3 regions of the Bacillus sp. FAU20 genome follow, and region 1 is predicted to be linked to each of the others. Evidence: riboswitches for the same ligand, from Rfam matches in the RefSeq annotation. Region 1 holds a riboswitch; each other region holds the start of a gene.
What was found. A riboswitch is a leader RNA that binds a small molecule or an ion and turns the genes downstream of it on or off. The one in region 1 is predicted to bind S-adenosylmethionine.
Positions count from the first base shown of each region.

Region 2: it holds a riboswitch for S-adenosylmethionine, as region 1 does, so the genes downstream of both, AC0OM3_RS17485 (YezD family protein) here and metI (cystathionine gamma-synthase/O-acetylhomoserine thiolyase) in region 1, are expected to answer to the same signal.
Region 3: it holds a riboswitch for S-adenosylmethionine, as region 1 does, so the genes downstream of both, AC0OM3_RS20860 (methionine ABC transporter ATP-binding protein) here and metI (cystathionine gamma-synthase/O-acetylhomoserine thiolyase) in region 1, are expected to answer to the same signal.

Region 1 covers NZ_JBVYHY010000003.1:390,226-394,507, reverse strand. Annotated here, with positions in the region: gene AC0OM3_RS02290 (bifunctional homocysteine S-methyltransferase/methylenetetrahydrofolate reductase) at 1-1,470, opposite strand, end outside; SAM riboswitch class I at 1,541-1,650, opposite strand; SAM riboswitch class I at 1,853-1,963, shown strand; gene metI (cystathionine gamma-synthase/O-acetylhomoserine thiolyase) at 2,058-3,170, shown strand; gene metC (cystathionine beta-lyase) at 3,167-4,282, shown strand, end outside.
Region 2 covers NZ_JBVYHY010000021.1:720,959-725,240, reverse strand. Annotated here, with positions in the region: lysine riboswitch at 1-80, shown strand, start outside; gene lysA (diaminopimelate decarboxylase) at 261-1,577, shown strand; SAM riboswitch class I at 1,693-1,801, shown strand; gene AC0OM3_RS17485 (YezD family protein) at 1,875-2,018, shown strand; gene AC0OM3_RS17480 (phosphoadenylyl-sulfate reductase) at 2,106-2,810, shown strand; gene sat (sulfate adenylyltransferase) at 2,850-3,986, shown strand; gene cysC (adenylyl-sulfate kinase) at 3,999-4,282, shown strand, end outside.
Region 3 covers NZ_JBVYHY010000024.1:97,744-102,025, forward strand. Annotated here, with positions in the region: gene AC0OM3_RS20835 (arsenate reductase family protein) at 1-203, shown strand, start outside; gene gcvH (glycine cleavage system protein GcvH) at 245-628, shown strand; gene AC0OM3_RS20845 (toprim domain-containing protein) at 884-1,228, shown strand; gene AC0OM3_RS20850 (thioredoxin family protein) at 1,232-1,540, shown strand; gene AC0OM3_RS20855 (hypothetical protein) at 1,693-2,037, shown strand; SAM riboswitch class I at 2,163-2,270, shown strand; gene AC0OM3_RS20860 (methionine ABC transporter ATP-binding protein) at 2,502-3,527, shown strand; gene AC0OM3_RS20865 (methionine ABC transporter permease) at 3,520-4,185, shown strand; gene metQ (methionine ABC transporter substrate-binding lipoprotein MetQ) at 4,209-4,282, shown strand, end outside.

The DNA of each region.
Region 1 (4,282 bases):
ATACTCCGCTCCAGCATCTATTTTTCGTTCCATCCGCTTAACCGCTGCTTTTAAGTGCCTTACATGAGGATTAAATGCGCCGCCTACAGAAAACCTTGTCGCCGGTCCAATTGATTTCCCTAAAATTGAACGTCCACCGTTCATTTCTTTAATCATTTTAATAAGCTCAATAGAGGATAAATCATATACAGAAGTGGCACCGGGAAAATCACCAACGCGCGCTGGATCACCAGTTAAAGCTAACACTTCTTCCATCCCTAACGCCGATAAACCTAACAAATGAGATTGTAGTCCAATGACGTTATGATCTCTACACGTTAAATGCGTCAATACCGGGATATCATGCTTCGTTAATAACGCACCCATTGCCATATTAGAAACACGAGGTGATGCTAATGAATTATCTGCTAGAGTAATAGCATCTGCTCCCGCTCTTTTTAACGCTCTTGCTCCTTCAAAAAAACGCTGTGTATCTAACGTTTTCGGTGGATCTAATTCCACTACAACTGTCGTTTGTTTTTTCGCTTTCTCTGCTAGAGTGACGTGAGCCTTCGAGCGTTTCTCATGCGTATGAACGACTTTCGGCCTTTGAATCGTGTCTTTTTCTATTACAGGGGTAATATTCGCAACAGCGCGCTTCATACTTTGAATATGTTCTGGAGTCGTACCACAACAACCACCCAATAACCGAATACCTTGCTCAATAAATCTCGGTGTCATCGCTTCGAAATAAGCTGGGCTTCCCTCATATACGTAACGTCCCTCCACATAATTCGGGAGACCTGCATTTGGGTATGCTGATAAATAGCCATTTTGCGGAATCGATATCATTTTGAAAGCTTCCGTCATATGAAGCGGCCCTAGTTGACAATTCAATCCAACAACATTTGCACCGTAATCTATAAGTTGCTTTAATATTTCATTGACATCATTTCCATTTTGAGTCGTACCTGCTTCATGTAACGCTAATTGAGCAACAATTGGAATATTCGTTTGCTTACGCAATACTTTAACGGCATGAAGTAATTCAAATTCATCGTAAAAAGTTTCTAATAGTAATCCATCAACCTGTTCTTCTAGTAAAGCCTCCGCCTGTTCAAGTAACATAAACTCTCTTTCCATATCAGTCGTTGTAACAGCTCCGATATGTTTCATACCACCGATTGTTCCTAAAATTGCATTTTTATCTGCCACAGATGCTTTCGCCAGTTTTACTGCCGCTCTATTAATTTCTGTAACTTGATTTTCTAAACCATACATACGTAATTTCGCCTCATTTGCTCCATACGTATTCGTTTGAATTACATCTGCTCCAGCAGCTACATATTGTTTATGAATTGATATAATTAAGTCTGGATCAGATACATTCAATTCTTCAAAACTACTTTGCAAACCATGTGAATGCAATAACGTCCCAACCGCACCATCACCTATTACAATTCCTTTTGATAATAAATCTAGTAATTTCACGAATCTCCCTCATTTCTATCAATATAAAAAACCCCTCTTCACTTTGAAGAGGGGGACATAATCGTTCCTCCTCTTATTATGCAAAACATTCGTTTTGCAGGTATTAGCACCGTTTCAAACATTTCGTTTGAAGGTTGCCGGGTTTCACAGGGCCTTTCCCTCCACCGCTCTCAATAAGAGTTGTCTTTATTATTTTATTTATGTAGCTAAAAGGAAATGTGTTCCCCTTTTAACAATGTTTGTTAATTTTTTATAAATTTAGCATGCACAAAAGTAAAAGTCAATGACAATTGCGGAAAAATAAAAATTATTTAAAATAAAGTTGCAATTCAATTATCTTTTGTTGTAAAGTTAAAAACATAATAAAAATTTCATACGAACATTCTTATCTAGAGAGGTAGAGGGACTGGCCCTGTGACGCCTCAGCAACCATTAACATTTTGTTAATAAGGTGCTAATTCCAGCAAATTGTGAAAGATTTGACAGATGAGAAGAAGACTCTATTCAAACCGAAAGCCTTCTTCTTAGAAGGCTTTTTTTATTTTATATTCACTTAATGTTTCAATTTAAAAAGGAGGAATTTTCACATGTCAACAATCGAAACAAAACTAGCACAAATCGGAAATCGCAGTGAAACTAAAACTGGAACGGTTAATCCACCAGTTTATTTCTCAACCGCTTATCGTCACGAAGGAATTGGTAAATCTACTGGCTTTGACTATTCACGAACTGGCAATCCAACTCGCGGTCTTTTAGAACGGGCGATCGCAGACTTAGAATATGGCGAACAAGGTTATGCCTGTAGTTCAGGGATGGCGGCTGTTCTCCTCGTCCTTTCTCTATTCCGCTCTGGAGACGAACTTATTGTATCTGAAGATTTATACGGGGGAACGTATCGATTATTTTCTGAGCATGAAAAAAAGTGGAATGTTCAATGTAGATACGTAAATACACAGTCTATTAAACAAATTGAGCAAGCTATCACAACTGAAGTGAAGGCTATTTTCATAGAAACTCCAACTAATCCATTAATGCAAGTTACTGATATTGCTGCTGTCGCAACTGTAGCGAAAAGGCACGGACTACTTCTTATTGTAGACAACACATTCTACACACCTTATATACAGCAACCATTAACAGAAGGTGCTGACATTGTACTTCATAGCGCAACGAAATATTTAGGGGGACATAACGATGTACTAAGCGGGCTTGTCGTTGCAAAAGGAAAGGAACTTTGCGAGGAAATCGCTCATTATCATAATGCATCAGGTGCAGTTTTAAGTCCATTTGACTCATGGTTATTAATTCGCGGTATGAAAACGTTAGCGCTTCGCATGAGACAACACGAAGAAAATGCGAAAGCAGTTGTTGCGTATTTAAACGATGAAGACGGGGTAACAGATGTATTTTATCCAGGAAGAGGCGGCATGATTTCATTCCGCCTTAAAGATGAAGCTTGGATTAATCCATTCTTACAGTCTTTATCCTTAATTACATTTGCCGAAAGTCTTGGTGGTGTAGAAAGTTTAATGACTTATCCAGCAACGCAAACACATGCTGATATTCCTGAAGAAATTAGAACAGCAAACGGCGTATGTAATCGTCTTCTTCGATTCTCAGTTGGCATTGAAAATAGTAACGATTTAATTCAAGACTTAAAGCAAGCTATTAAACTCGTAAAAGAAGGTGTAAGAATATGAGCTATTCTATAGATACACTCTTACTACACAACCAATATAAACATGACTCGCAAACAGGCGCTGTGAACGTTCCTATTTATAACACATCAACTTTTCACCAGTTTGATGTAGATACGTTCGGAAAATATGACTATAGCAGGTCAGGAAACCCAACTCGTGAAGCTCTTGAAGATATCATTGCTTTATTAGAAGGCGGAACAAAAGGATTCGCCTTTGCATCAGGCATTGCAGCGATTTCCACTGCATTCCTCCTTCTTTCACAAGGTGATCACGTACTCATTTCTGAAGATGTATACGGAGGCACTTACCGAGTGATAACTGAGGTACTCTCCCGTTACGGTGTTTCACATACATTTGTTGATATGACCAATTTAGAAGAAATAAAACAAAACATTAAACCAAATACAAAGCTCTTTTATGTAGAAACACCTTCTAACCCACTTTTAAAAGTGACAGATATTCGCGAGGTTTCTAAACTCGCAAAGTCTATTGGCGCTCTTACTTTTGTTGATAATACATTTTTGACACCACTATTCCAAAAACCATTTGAACTTGGAGCTGATGTCGTTCTTCATAGTGCTACAAAATTTATTGCTGGTCATAGTGATGTTACTGCCGGATTAGCAGTAGTAAAAGATGCAGAACTCGCTCAAAAGCTTGGATTTTTACAAAATGCATTCGGTGCTATTTTAGGGCCTCAAGATTGTTCTCTCGTACTTCGCGGTCTAAAAACATTACATGTACGCCTCGAGCATTCAGCTAAAAATGCCAATAAAATTGCACATTATTTACAAGAGCACGCTAAAGTACAAAATGTCTATTATCCGGGATTACAAACACATCTCGGATTTGATATTCAACAATCTCAAGCAACATCAGCTGGCGCGGTCTTGTCGTTTACTTTGCAGTCTGAAGATGCACTCCGCCAATTTTTATCAAAAGTAAAATTACCTGTTTTTGCAGTTAGTTTAGGAGCTGTAGAGTCTATTCTTTCTTATCCAGCAAAAATGTCACATGCAGCACTGTCGCAAGAAGCTCGTGATGAAAGAGGAATCTCTAATTCATTACTTCGGTTATCAGTCGGTCTTGAAAATGTTAACGATTTAATATCC
Region 2 (4,282 bases), on a different contig from region 1:
CATCTTATTCATATATTGGGACTGCATTGAATAAATGTAGTACTGTCATAAGATTTATTTTATGGAGAGCTATTTGGAGATGTTGATGCGGTTTCTTATTTTGAGGAGATAACAACTCGTTTATTTTTTCAATATATATTTTTCCTAATAAGAAACGCGTGTGAACATTGTTCCGCGCGTTTTTTGTCTATCTAAAAGCGTGCTGCAATGAATAGAAGATTGGGGTTATGAGTTTTAGAGGAAATAAGGGAGGAATTTAAATGTATTTACACGGCACAAGCCGAATTAATGGGCAAGGACACTTAGAAATTGGAGGGTGCGATACGACGCAGCTAGCAAAGCAATACGGAACACCACTTTATGTATACGATGAAGAGTCTATTCGAGGAAAATGCCGAGCGTTTCATCGTGCTTTTAAAGAAAGTGGTTTCTCTTATCAAGTAGCATATGCAAGTAAGGCGTTCTTGTGCATGGAGATGTGCCGAGTAGCTCGTGAAGAGAATATGTCATTAGACGTTGTTTCTGGGGGAGAATTATATACTGCGCTCCAAGCAGGATTTCCAGCATCACGTATTCATTTTCATGGAAATAATAAAACAGAAGAAGAGATAGTGATGGCTCTTCAGGCGAATATTGGTTGTTTTGTCGTAGATAATTTCTTTGAATTAGAAGTTTTACACGATTTAGCGATGCAACATGGAAAATTTGTGAACATATTAATTCGTGTAACGCCTGGAGTAGAGGCGCACACACATGAATATATTACAACAGGCCAAGATGATTCGAAATTTGGATTTGGCGTTTCAAACGGTCAAGCGATGCAGGCAATTGGATTTGCTTTACAAAAATCAAATTATAATGTGCTAGGGATTCATTCACATATCGGATCGCAAATATTTGAAACAGCTGGTTTTGTTCGAGCAATTGAAGTTCTTCGCCAATTTTTAGAAGAAGTGAGAGAGCAAACAAACTATGTAGTAAAAGTGCTAAATGTAGGCGGGGGATTTGGAATACGCTACACAGAGTCGGATACACCATTAACTCTTGAAACATATGTGCGAGCTGTAACAAGTGCAGTGAGAGAACAATTTACTGTATGTGAATATCCATTGCCAGAAATATGGATTGAACCAGGCCGTAGCATTGTAGGTGATGCTGGGACAACAATTTATACAGTTGGATCTGTGAAAGATATTCCTGGTATTCGGAAATATGTATCAGTCGATGGTGGAATGACAGATAATTTAAGACCTGCTTTATATAGTGCGCGTTATGAAGCAATGTTAGCGAATCGAGGGAATGATGAGAATGAGGAACTCGTTTCGATTGCTGGGAAATGCTGTGAGAGTGGAGATATGTTGATTTGGGATATTCATTTACCAAAAGTCGCTTCTGCTGATTTACTAGCAGTTTCCTGTACAGGAGCCTACGGGTATTCGATGGCGAATAATTACAATCGGATTCGAAGACCAGCCGTTGTCTTTGCAAAAGGCGGAACATCGCAAGTAGTTGTGGAACGCGAAACATATGAAAATATTATTGGGAACGATCGCATACGTATTAAAGAGCTTGTCTAAATAGGAAAAGGAGTTGTTCGAATGGGCAATTCCTTTTTTATAAAATAAAATAATTAAAATATATCGGAAAACTAGGATTGAAAAAAATCAGAATTGTGATAAAATACAAATACAAAGCTTATCAAGAGAAGCGGAGGGAACTGGCCCGAAGAAGCTCGGCAACCTGCTTATAGAAAGCAAGGTGCTAAATCCAGCAAAATGGGATCCATTTTGAAAGATAAGGTAAAATATATTACCGAACAGTCTTTTCGAAATGGGAAAGATTTTTTTTATGAATAAAAAGGGGGGGCTGTTCGCGTGAGTTTACGGGAACATTTTGATGAAGTATCCGAGAAGATTGAAGCGATGCTTGCTGATATGAAATATGGTTCAATTACAATTGTTGTGCAAGATGGAAAAGTAATTCAGTTAGAGAAAAGTGAAAAAGTACGTTTAAAGTGAAAAGCGCTGACTAGAAAAACTAGAGGCGGTTTTAACCTATTTTCATTAGGTTAAAACCGTCTTTTTGCTTTTACAGGGGGAAAAAACATGTTGACGTATGAAACGTGGGAAGAAAATGTTGTTTCGTTTTCGGAAGAAGATGAAACAAAAGGCGCGTTATCAGTATTAAATTGGGCTTATAAAGAATATAAAGATGAGGTTGTCTACGCATGTAGCTTTGGGGTGGAAGGTATGGTATTGCTGCACATTATAAACCAAGTAAATCCATCTGCTAAAGTTGTATTTTTGGATACAAATGTTCATTTTCAAGAAACGTATGAATTAATTCAAAAAGTGCGGGAACGATTTCCTTCATTGAATATTATAGAAAAACAGCCAGAACTTACACTTGATGAACAGGCGAAGTTGCATGGTGAAAAACTGTGGGAGAGCAATCCGAATCTTTGTTGTAAGATTAGAAAAATTTTACCTTTAGAAAAATCATTAGTCGTGGAAAAAGCATGGATATCGGGCTTAAGAAGGGAACAATCAGAAACACGTAAGCATACAAAGTTTATAAATCAAGATCATCGTTTTCAATCTATTAAAGTTTGTCCACTCATTCATTGGACGTGGAAAGAAGTTTGGCGATATGTATACAAACATAGCTTGCCGTATAACCCGTTGCATGATGTTGGCTATCCAAGTATTGGGTGTGAGAAATGTACGTTACCTGTAGGGGATGGTGGCGATTCAAGAGATGGTAGATGGGCTGGAAAAGTGAAAACTGAATGTGGTCTTCATTACCAATAAGATGAATCTTGAAATAAAGCTAAGAGAGGATATAGAAAAATGAGCATAGTAAACGAATTAGTAAACCGTATAGATGAGACATATGACGTATCACAAATTGAAAAAGAAATTAAATTAGACAATATTGCGTTAAGTGATTTAGAACTATTGGCGATAGGTGGATATAGCCCCCTTACTGGTTTTTTAGGGAAGGAAGATTATGATTCAGTTGTAGAAACGCTTCGTTTAGCAAATGGTAGTGTGTGGAGTATACCGATTACATTACCGGTAACAGAAAAAGTCGCAGAAAGCCTGAAGACTGGAGAGGAAGTAAAGCTTGTCAACAACGGAAATATATACGGTGTCATTCAAATAGAAGATATTTTTGTACCAGATAAAGAAAAAGAAGCGTTACTTGTATATAAAACAACGGATGAGGCTCATCCAGGAGTGAAAAAATTATATGAACGACCAAACGTTTACGTTGGAGGAACTATTATTCTAACAAAACGCTTTGAAAATAATCAATTTCCTTCTTATCATTTAGACCCAATTGAAACGAGGGAAGCATTTAAAAAACGTGGGTGGAAAACAGTGGTCGGATTTCAAACGAGAAACCCGGTACATCGTGCCCATGAGTATATTCAAAAATCTGCTCTTGAAATTGTAGATGGTCTCTTTTTAAATCCGCTCGTCGGAGAAACGAAATCGGATGATATTCCTGCTGATGTAAGAATGGAAAGCTATGAAGTACTTCTTCAAAACTATTATCCGAAAAATCGTGTCTTTTTAAGTGTATTTCCTGCTGCCATGCGTTACGCAGGACCAAGGGAAGCGATATTTCATGCGTTAGTAAGAAAGAATTTTGGATGTACCCACTTTATAGTAGGGCGTGATCATGCTGGAGTAGGAGATTATTACGGAACGTATGAAGCGCAAGAAATCTTCACAAATTTTACGATAGAAGAGTTAGGAATTACACCACTATTCTTTGAACATAGTTTTTACTGCACGAAATGTGAAGCGATGGCTTCAACGAAAACATGTCCGCACGGAAAAGAAGATCATGTTATTTTATCGGGTACGAAAGTAAGAGAATTATTAAGAAACGGTGAGATTCCGCCAAGTACATTTAGTCGTAAAGAAGTAGTGGAAGTGCTAATTAAAGGTTTGAAAAAAGAAGTAGTAACAGAATAGGGAGAGAACGAGATGGATACGAATATTACTTGGCACACAGCTTCGGTTTCAAAAGATGAGAGAAGAGTGAAGAATGGACATCATAGTTTTGTAATTTGGTTTACTGGTTTATCAGCTTCGGGTAAATCTACAGTAGCGAATGCGGTCGCTCGTAAACTTTTTGAAAAGAATATTGGAAATTATGTGCTGGATGGGGATAACATTCGCCACGGTTTAAATAAAGACTTAGGATTTTCTGAAAGTGATCGCATGGAAAATATAAGACGTATTGGCGAAGTGGCAAAGTTATTTGTAGA
Region 3 (4,282 bases), on a different contig from region 1:
AAAAATTCTTTAATACAAGTGGAATGCGTTACCGTGAACTTGGTCTGAAAGATAAGTTGAAAGATGCAAGCGAAGACGAAATGTACGAGCTTTTAGCATCTGATGGCATGTTGATTAAACGTCCAATTGTAACAGATGGAACGAATGTAACACTTGGTTTTAACGAAGAGCAGTTTGAAAGTGTGTGGAAAAAGTACCAATAAGGTATTTTTACATAATTAATACATTCACTGGAGGTACAGTCATGAGCATTCCAAATAATTTACGTTACTCTGAAGAACACGAATGGGTAAAAACTGAAGGTAATGAAGTTGTTATCGGTATCACTCACTTTGCACAAGGTGAGCTAGGCGATATCGTATTCGTTGAACTTCCTGAAGTAGGTGCAACAATCGAAGCTGACGAGCCATTCGGAAGCGTAGAATCTGTTAAAACAGTTTCTGAGTTATACGCACCTGTAAGCGGTAAAGTTGTAGCAGTAAACGAAGAATTAAGTGACCAACCAGAACTTGTTAACGAATCTCCATACGAGGGTGCATGGATGGTTAAAGTTGAACTTTCTGATGCAAGCCAAGTTGAGAAGTTATTAACTGCAGAAAAATATGCAGAAATGACAAATCAAGACTAATTTAGTCGACTAAAGGACAGCCTTTGTGCTGTCTTTTTTTATTTTGTGTGAAATAATGAAAGTCAAGTTATATGTAAATAAATAAGCTATTATGAGAAAAACTGTTTTGTGGTAAGGTTTCATAAGTCTTCACAATCTGAACGAGCCGCTTACGCTTTTCTTTTGCAAAAATAAACAGGAAACAACATGAAAATAACGAATATACTATATACTAAGTTCAAGGTTATATAGTATATGGTGATCGGGTGATGACATATGATTTATGTAGAAAAAGTCATTATTGTAGAAGGTACATCAGATAGAAGAAAGATTGAATCTATTATTCGTGAACCGGTGGAAATTGTTTGTACAAATGGTACAATTGGTTTGTCGAAAATGGATGAGCTCGTTGATCAGTTTTTTGATAAGGAAGTGTATGTGCTAGTGGATGCTGATGATGCTGGAGAAAAGTTAAGGAAACAATTTCGAAAAGAATTTCCGCAAGCCGAGCATATCTATATTGATCGCTCGTACCGAGAAGTGGCAACTGCGCCATCTACACACTTAGCAAATGTATTATGGGGAGCCGACATTGACGTTTATACAGAATATTTACGGTAAGGAATGATAGAAGTGATTGATTGGACAGGAGCCGAAGCTACAGCCCTAATAGAGAACGAAGAAAAAACAGTATTATATGTATATACTCCAATGTGTGGAACATGCCAATTAGCAAAAAAGATGTTAACAGTCGTTGAGATGACAATTGAAGGCCTCAAAATTGGGATGTTAGATTTAAATTATGCTCCGCATTTAGCGAAAGAGTATGGGATTGAAAGTGTACCTTGTTTACTTGTTTTTGAAAATGGGACACTGATGAAGAAGATATACGCATTTCATTCGGTTGAATATTTATATACGGAATTAAAGTAGGCGGCAAAATTTTTGCCGCCTCGACATATTTCTTGGGAAATATGTCGAGATGCAGGGTGGATACAGTATTTGTCGAGCGAAAATAACAGGATTGCTCTTTAGTGAGAGGGAATGGTATGTAATAGAAAGTGATATGAAGGATGTGATTTAAGGTGAAATTATATTCTTTGCTTCAATCATTTGTAAATTACGCTAATGGTCAATATCATTTAGAGCCGCTTTTAAGAAAAGAAGAAAAAACTGTTAATTTCCGCTTTGGAGATGAAAGTTGTTCGTTACAAATTTCAAGAGATTATATAGAACTGCTACATGAGGAAATAGGGACGGAGCAAATTGTTTGTGTAGATGAAGAAGATGTAAAACAATTGGTAAACGGCAATGTACGATTGCAAATGTTAATGAACGATGGACGTGTACAATATTCGGGAACGTATCGAACGATGCTATTAGTCGAATCGATGTTTCATATATGTAAACCGATGTCAGTAGGTGCTTAAAATTCTGAAGGTTCATTTTTTACGAAAATTTCTGTTGACATGGTGTTTAGATATTGATACAATTCAATTCATAAAATATAGACAATTTCATAAATTACAAATCAGACGAAAATTGAATCTGATTTCTCTTATCAAGAGAGGTGGAGGGACTGTGCCCTGTGAAGCCCGGCAACCGTCAACTTATGTTGAAATGGTGCCAATTCCTGCAAAGCAAATGCTTTGAGAGATGAGAGAGAGGGATAATGTTGTTATATACGCACATAAACCTTTCTGCTTCTCTAAAGCAGAAAGGTTTTTTTATTGTTTGAATGTGGAGGACATTCAAATAATAAAGATAGTGATAACGGTGGACTACGCGCATTAAACATAAAAAATTGCGGAGTCAATCCAAAATCTTTATGAAATCTAGCTTCAGCGGCTAGAACAGTCGCTTGCGCTTTTTATTTAAAAAAGGGGTGAACATCATGATTCTATTAGAGAATGTAAAGAAAATATATAAGGCGAAAAGCGGTGATGTCACTGCTGTAGATAACGCCAATTTAAAAATAGAAAAAGGCGAAATATTTGGTGTTATCGGATATAGCGGCGCTGGAAAAAGTTCTTTAATTAGATTGTTTAATCAGTTAGAGAAACCGACTTCTGGCCAAATTACAATTGCCAATCGTGTTATATCAGCAATTACAGGAAGTGAACTTCGTAAGGCAAGGCAAGAAATCGGAATGATTTTTCAGCACTTTAACTTACTTTGGTCACGAACTGTACGTGAAAATATAGAGTTTCCACTTGAAATTGCAGGTGTTGATAAAGCGAAGAGAAGAAAACGTGTTGATGAATTAATTCATCTTGTTGGATTAGAAGGGAGAGGAGACGCGTACCCATCTCAGCTAAGCGGAGGACAAAAGCAACGCGTCGGGATTGCAAGAGCTTTAGCTAACAATCCACAAGTGCTTTTATGTGATGAAGCAACGTCAGCTCTTGATCCAGAAACGACAGATCAAATTTTGGATTTACTATTAGACATTAATAAGCGCCTTGGTTTAACAATTGTACTCATTACACATGAGATGCACGTGATTCGAAAGATATGTAACCGAGTGGCGGTAATGGAGAGAGGAAAGATTGTAGAAACAGGTCCAGTACTTGATGTATTCCGTAATCCGAAGCAAGATATTACGAAACGATTTGTACAGCAGTTAACAGATTCTGAAGATACAAATGAAACGATTGAAAGTTTAATTGAAAAATATCCAGATGGAAAAGTAATTCGTTTGCAATTTATCGGTGAGGCTGTAGAAAGACCAGTGCTTCAACGATTAATGCAACGCAGTGATATAGAAGTTAGCATTTTGCAAGGGAATATCGCACAAACGAATAACGGTTCTTACGGTAGTTTAGTTGTTCATTTAAATGGTGAGGAAATAGCGATCCAGCAAGCAATAGAAGGAATTCATCAAGATCAAGTAGAGCTGGAGGTGATTGCACATGGATAAGTTACTCGCAAATGTTGATTGGAATCAAATGTTAGAAGCAACTGGTGAAACGTTATATATGACGGCAATCGCAGCTCTTGCGACATTTGTTTTAGGACTAATTTTAGGATTGTTACTCTTCATGACAGCGAAAGATAATTTATGGGAAAACAAATCAATTAATACGGTGATTGGAGCATTCGTAAATATATTCCGTTCTATACCATTCATCATTTTAATTATTTTATTAATCCCATTCACAAAGATTCTTCTTGGAACAATTCTTGGAGCAAGTGCAGCATTGCCAGCTTTAATTATTGGAGCGGCACCATTCTACGCGAGAATGGTTGAAATCGCACTTCGCGAAATTGATAAAGGTGTAATTGAAGCTTCAAAAGCAATGGGAGCGAAAACAAGCACAATTATTTTGAAAGTGTTAATTCCAGAATCGTTACCAGCATTAGTATCTGGTATTACTGTTACGACAATTGCTTTAGTAGGCTATACAGCAATGGCGGGAGTTGTTGGTGCTGGTGGCCTTGGAACACTTGCTTACTTAGAAGGATTCCAAAGAGGGAATAACGATGTAACAATCGTTGCGACAATTTGTGTATTACTAGTTGTATTTTTAATTCAGTGGATTGGTGATAGTTTAACGACTCGAATAGATAAACGGTAATAAAAAACGGGAGGATGTTTCAAATGAAAAAATTATTACTTACGGCACTTATTTCAACTTCAATTTTTGGGTTAGCTGCTTGTGGTGGGAAAGATAA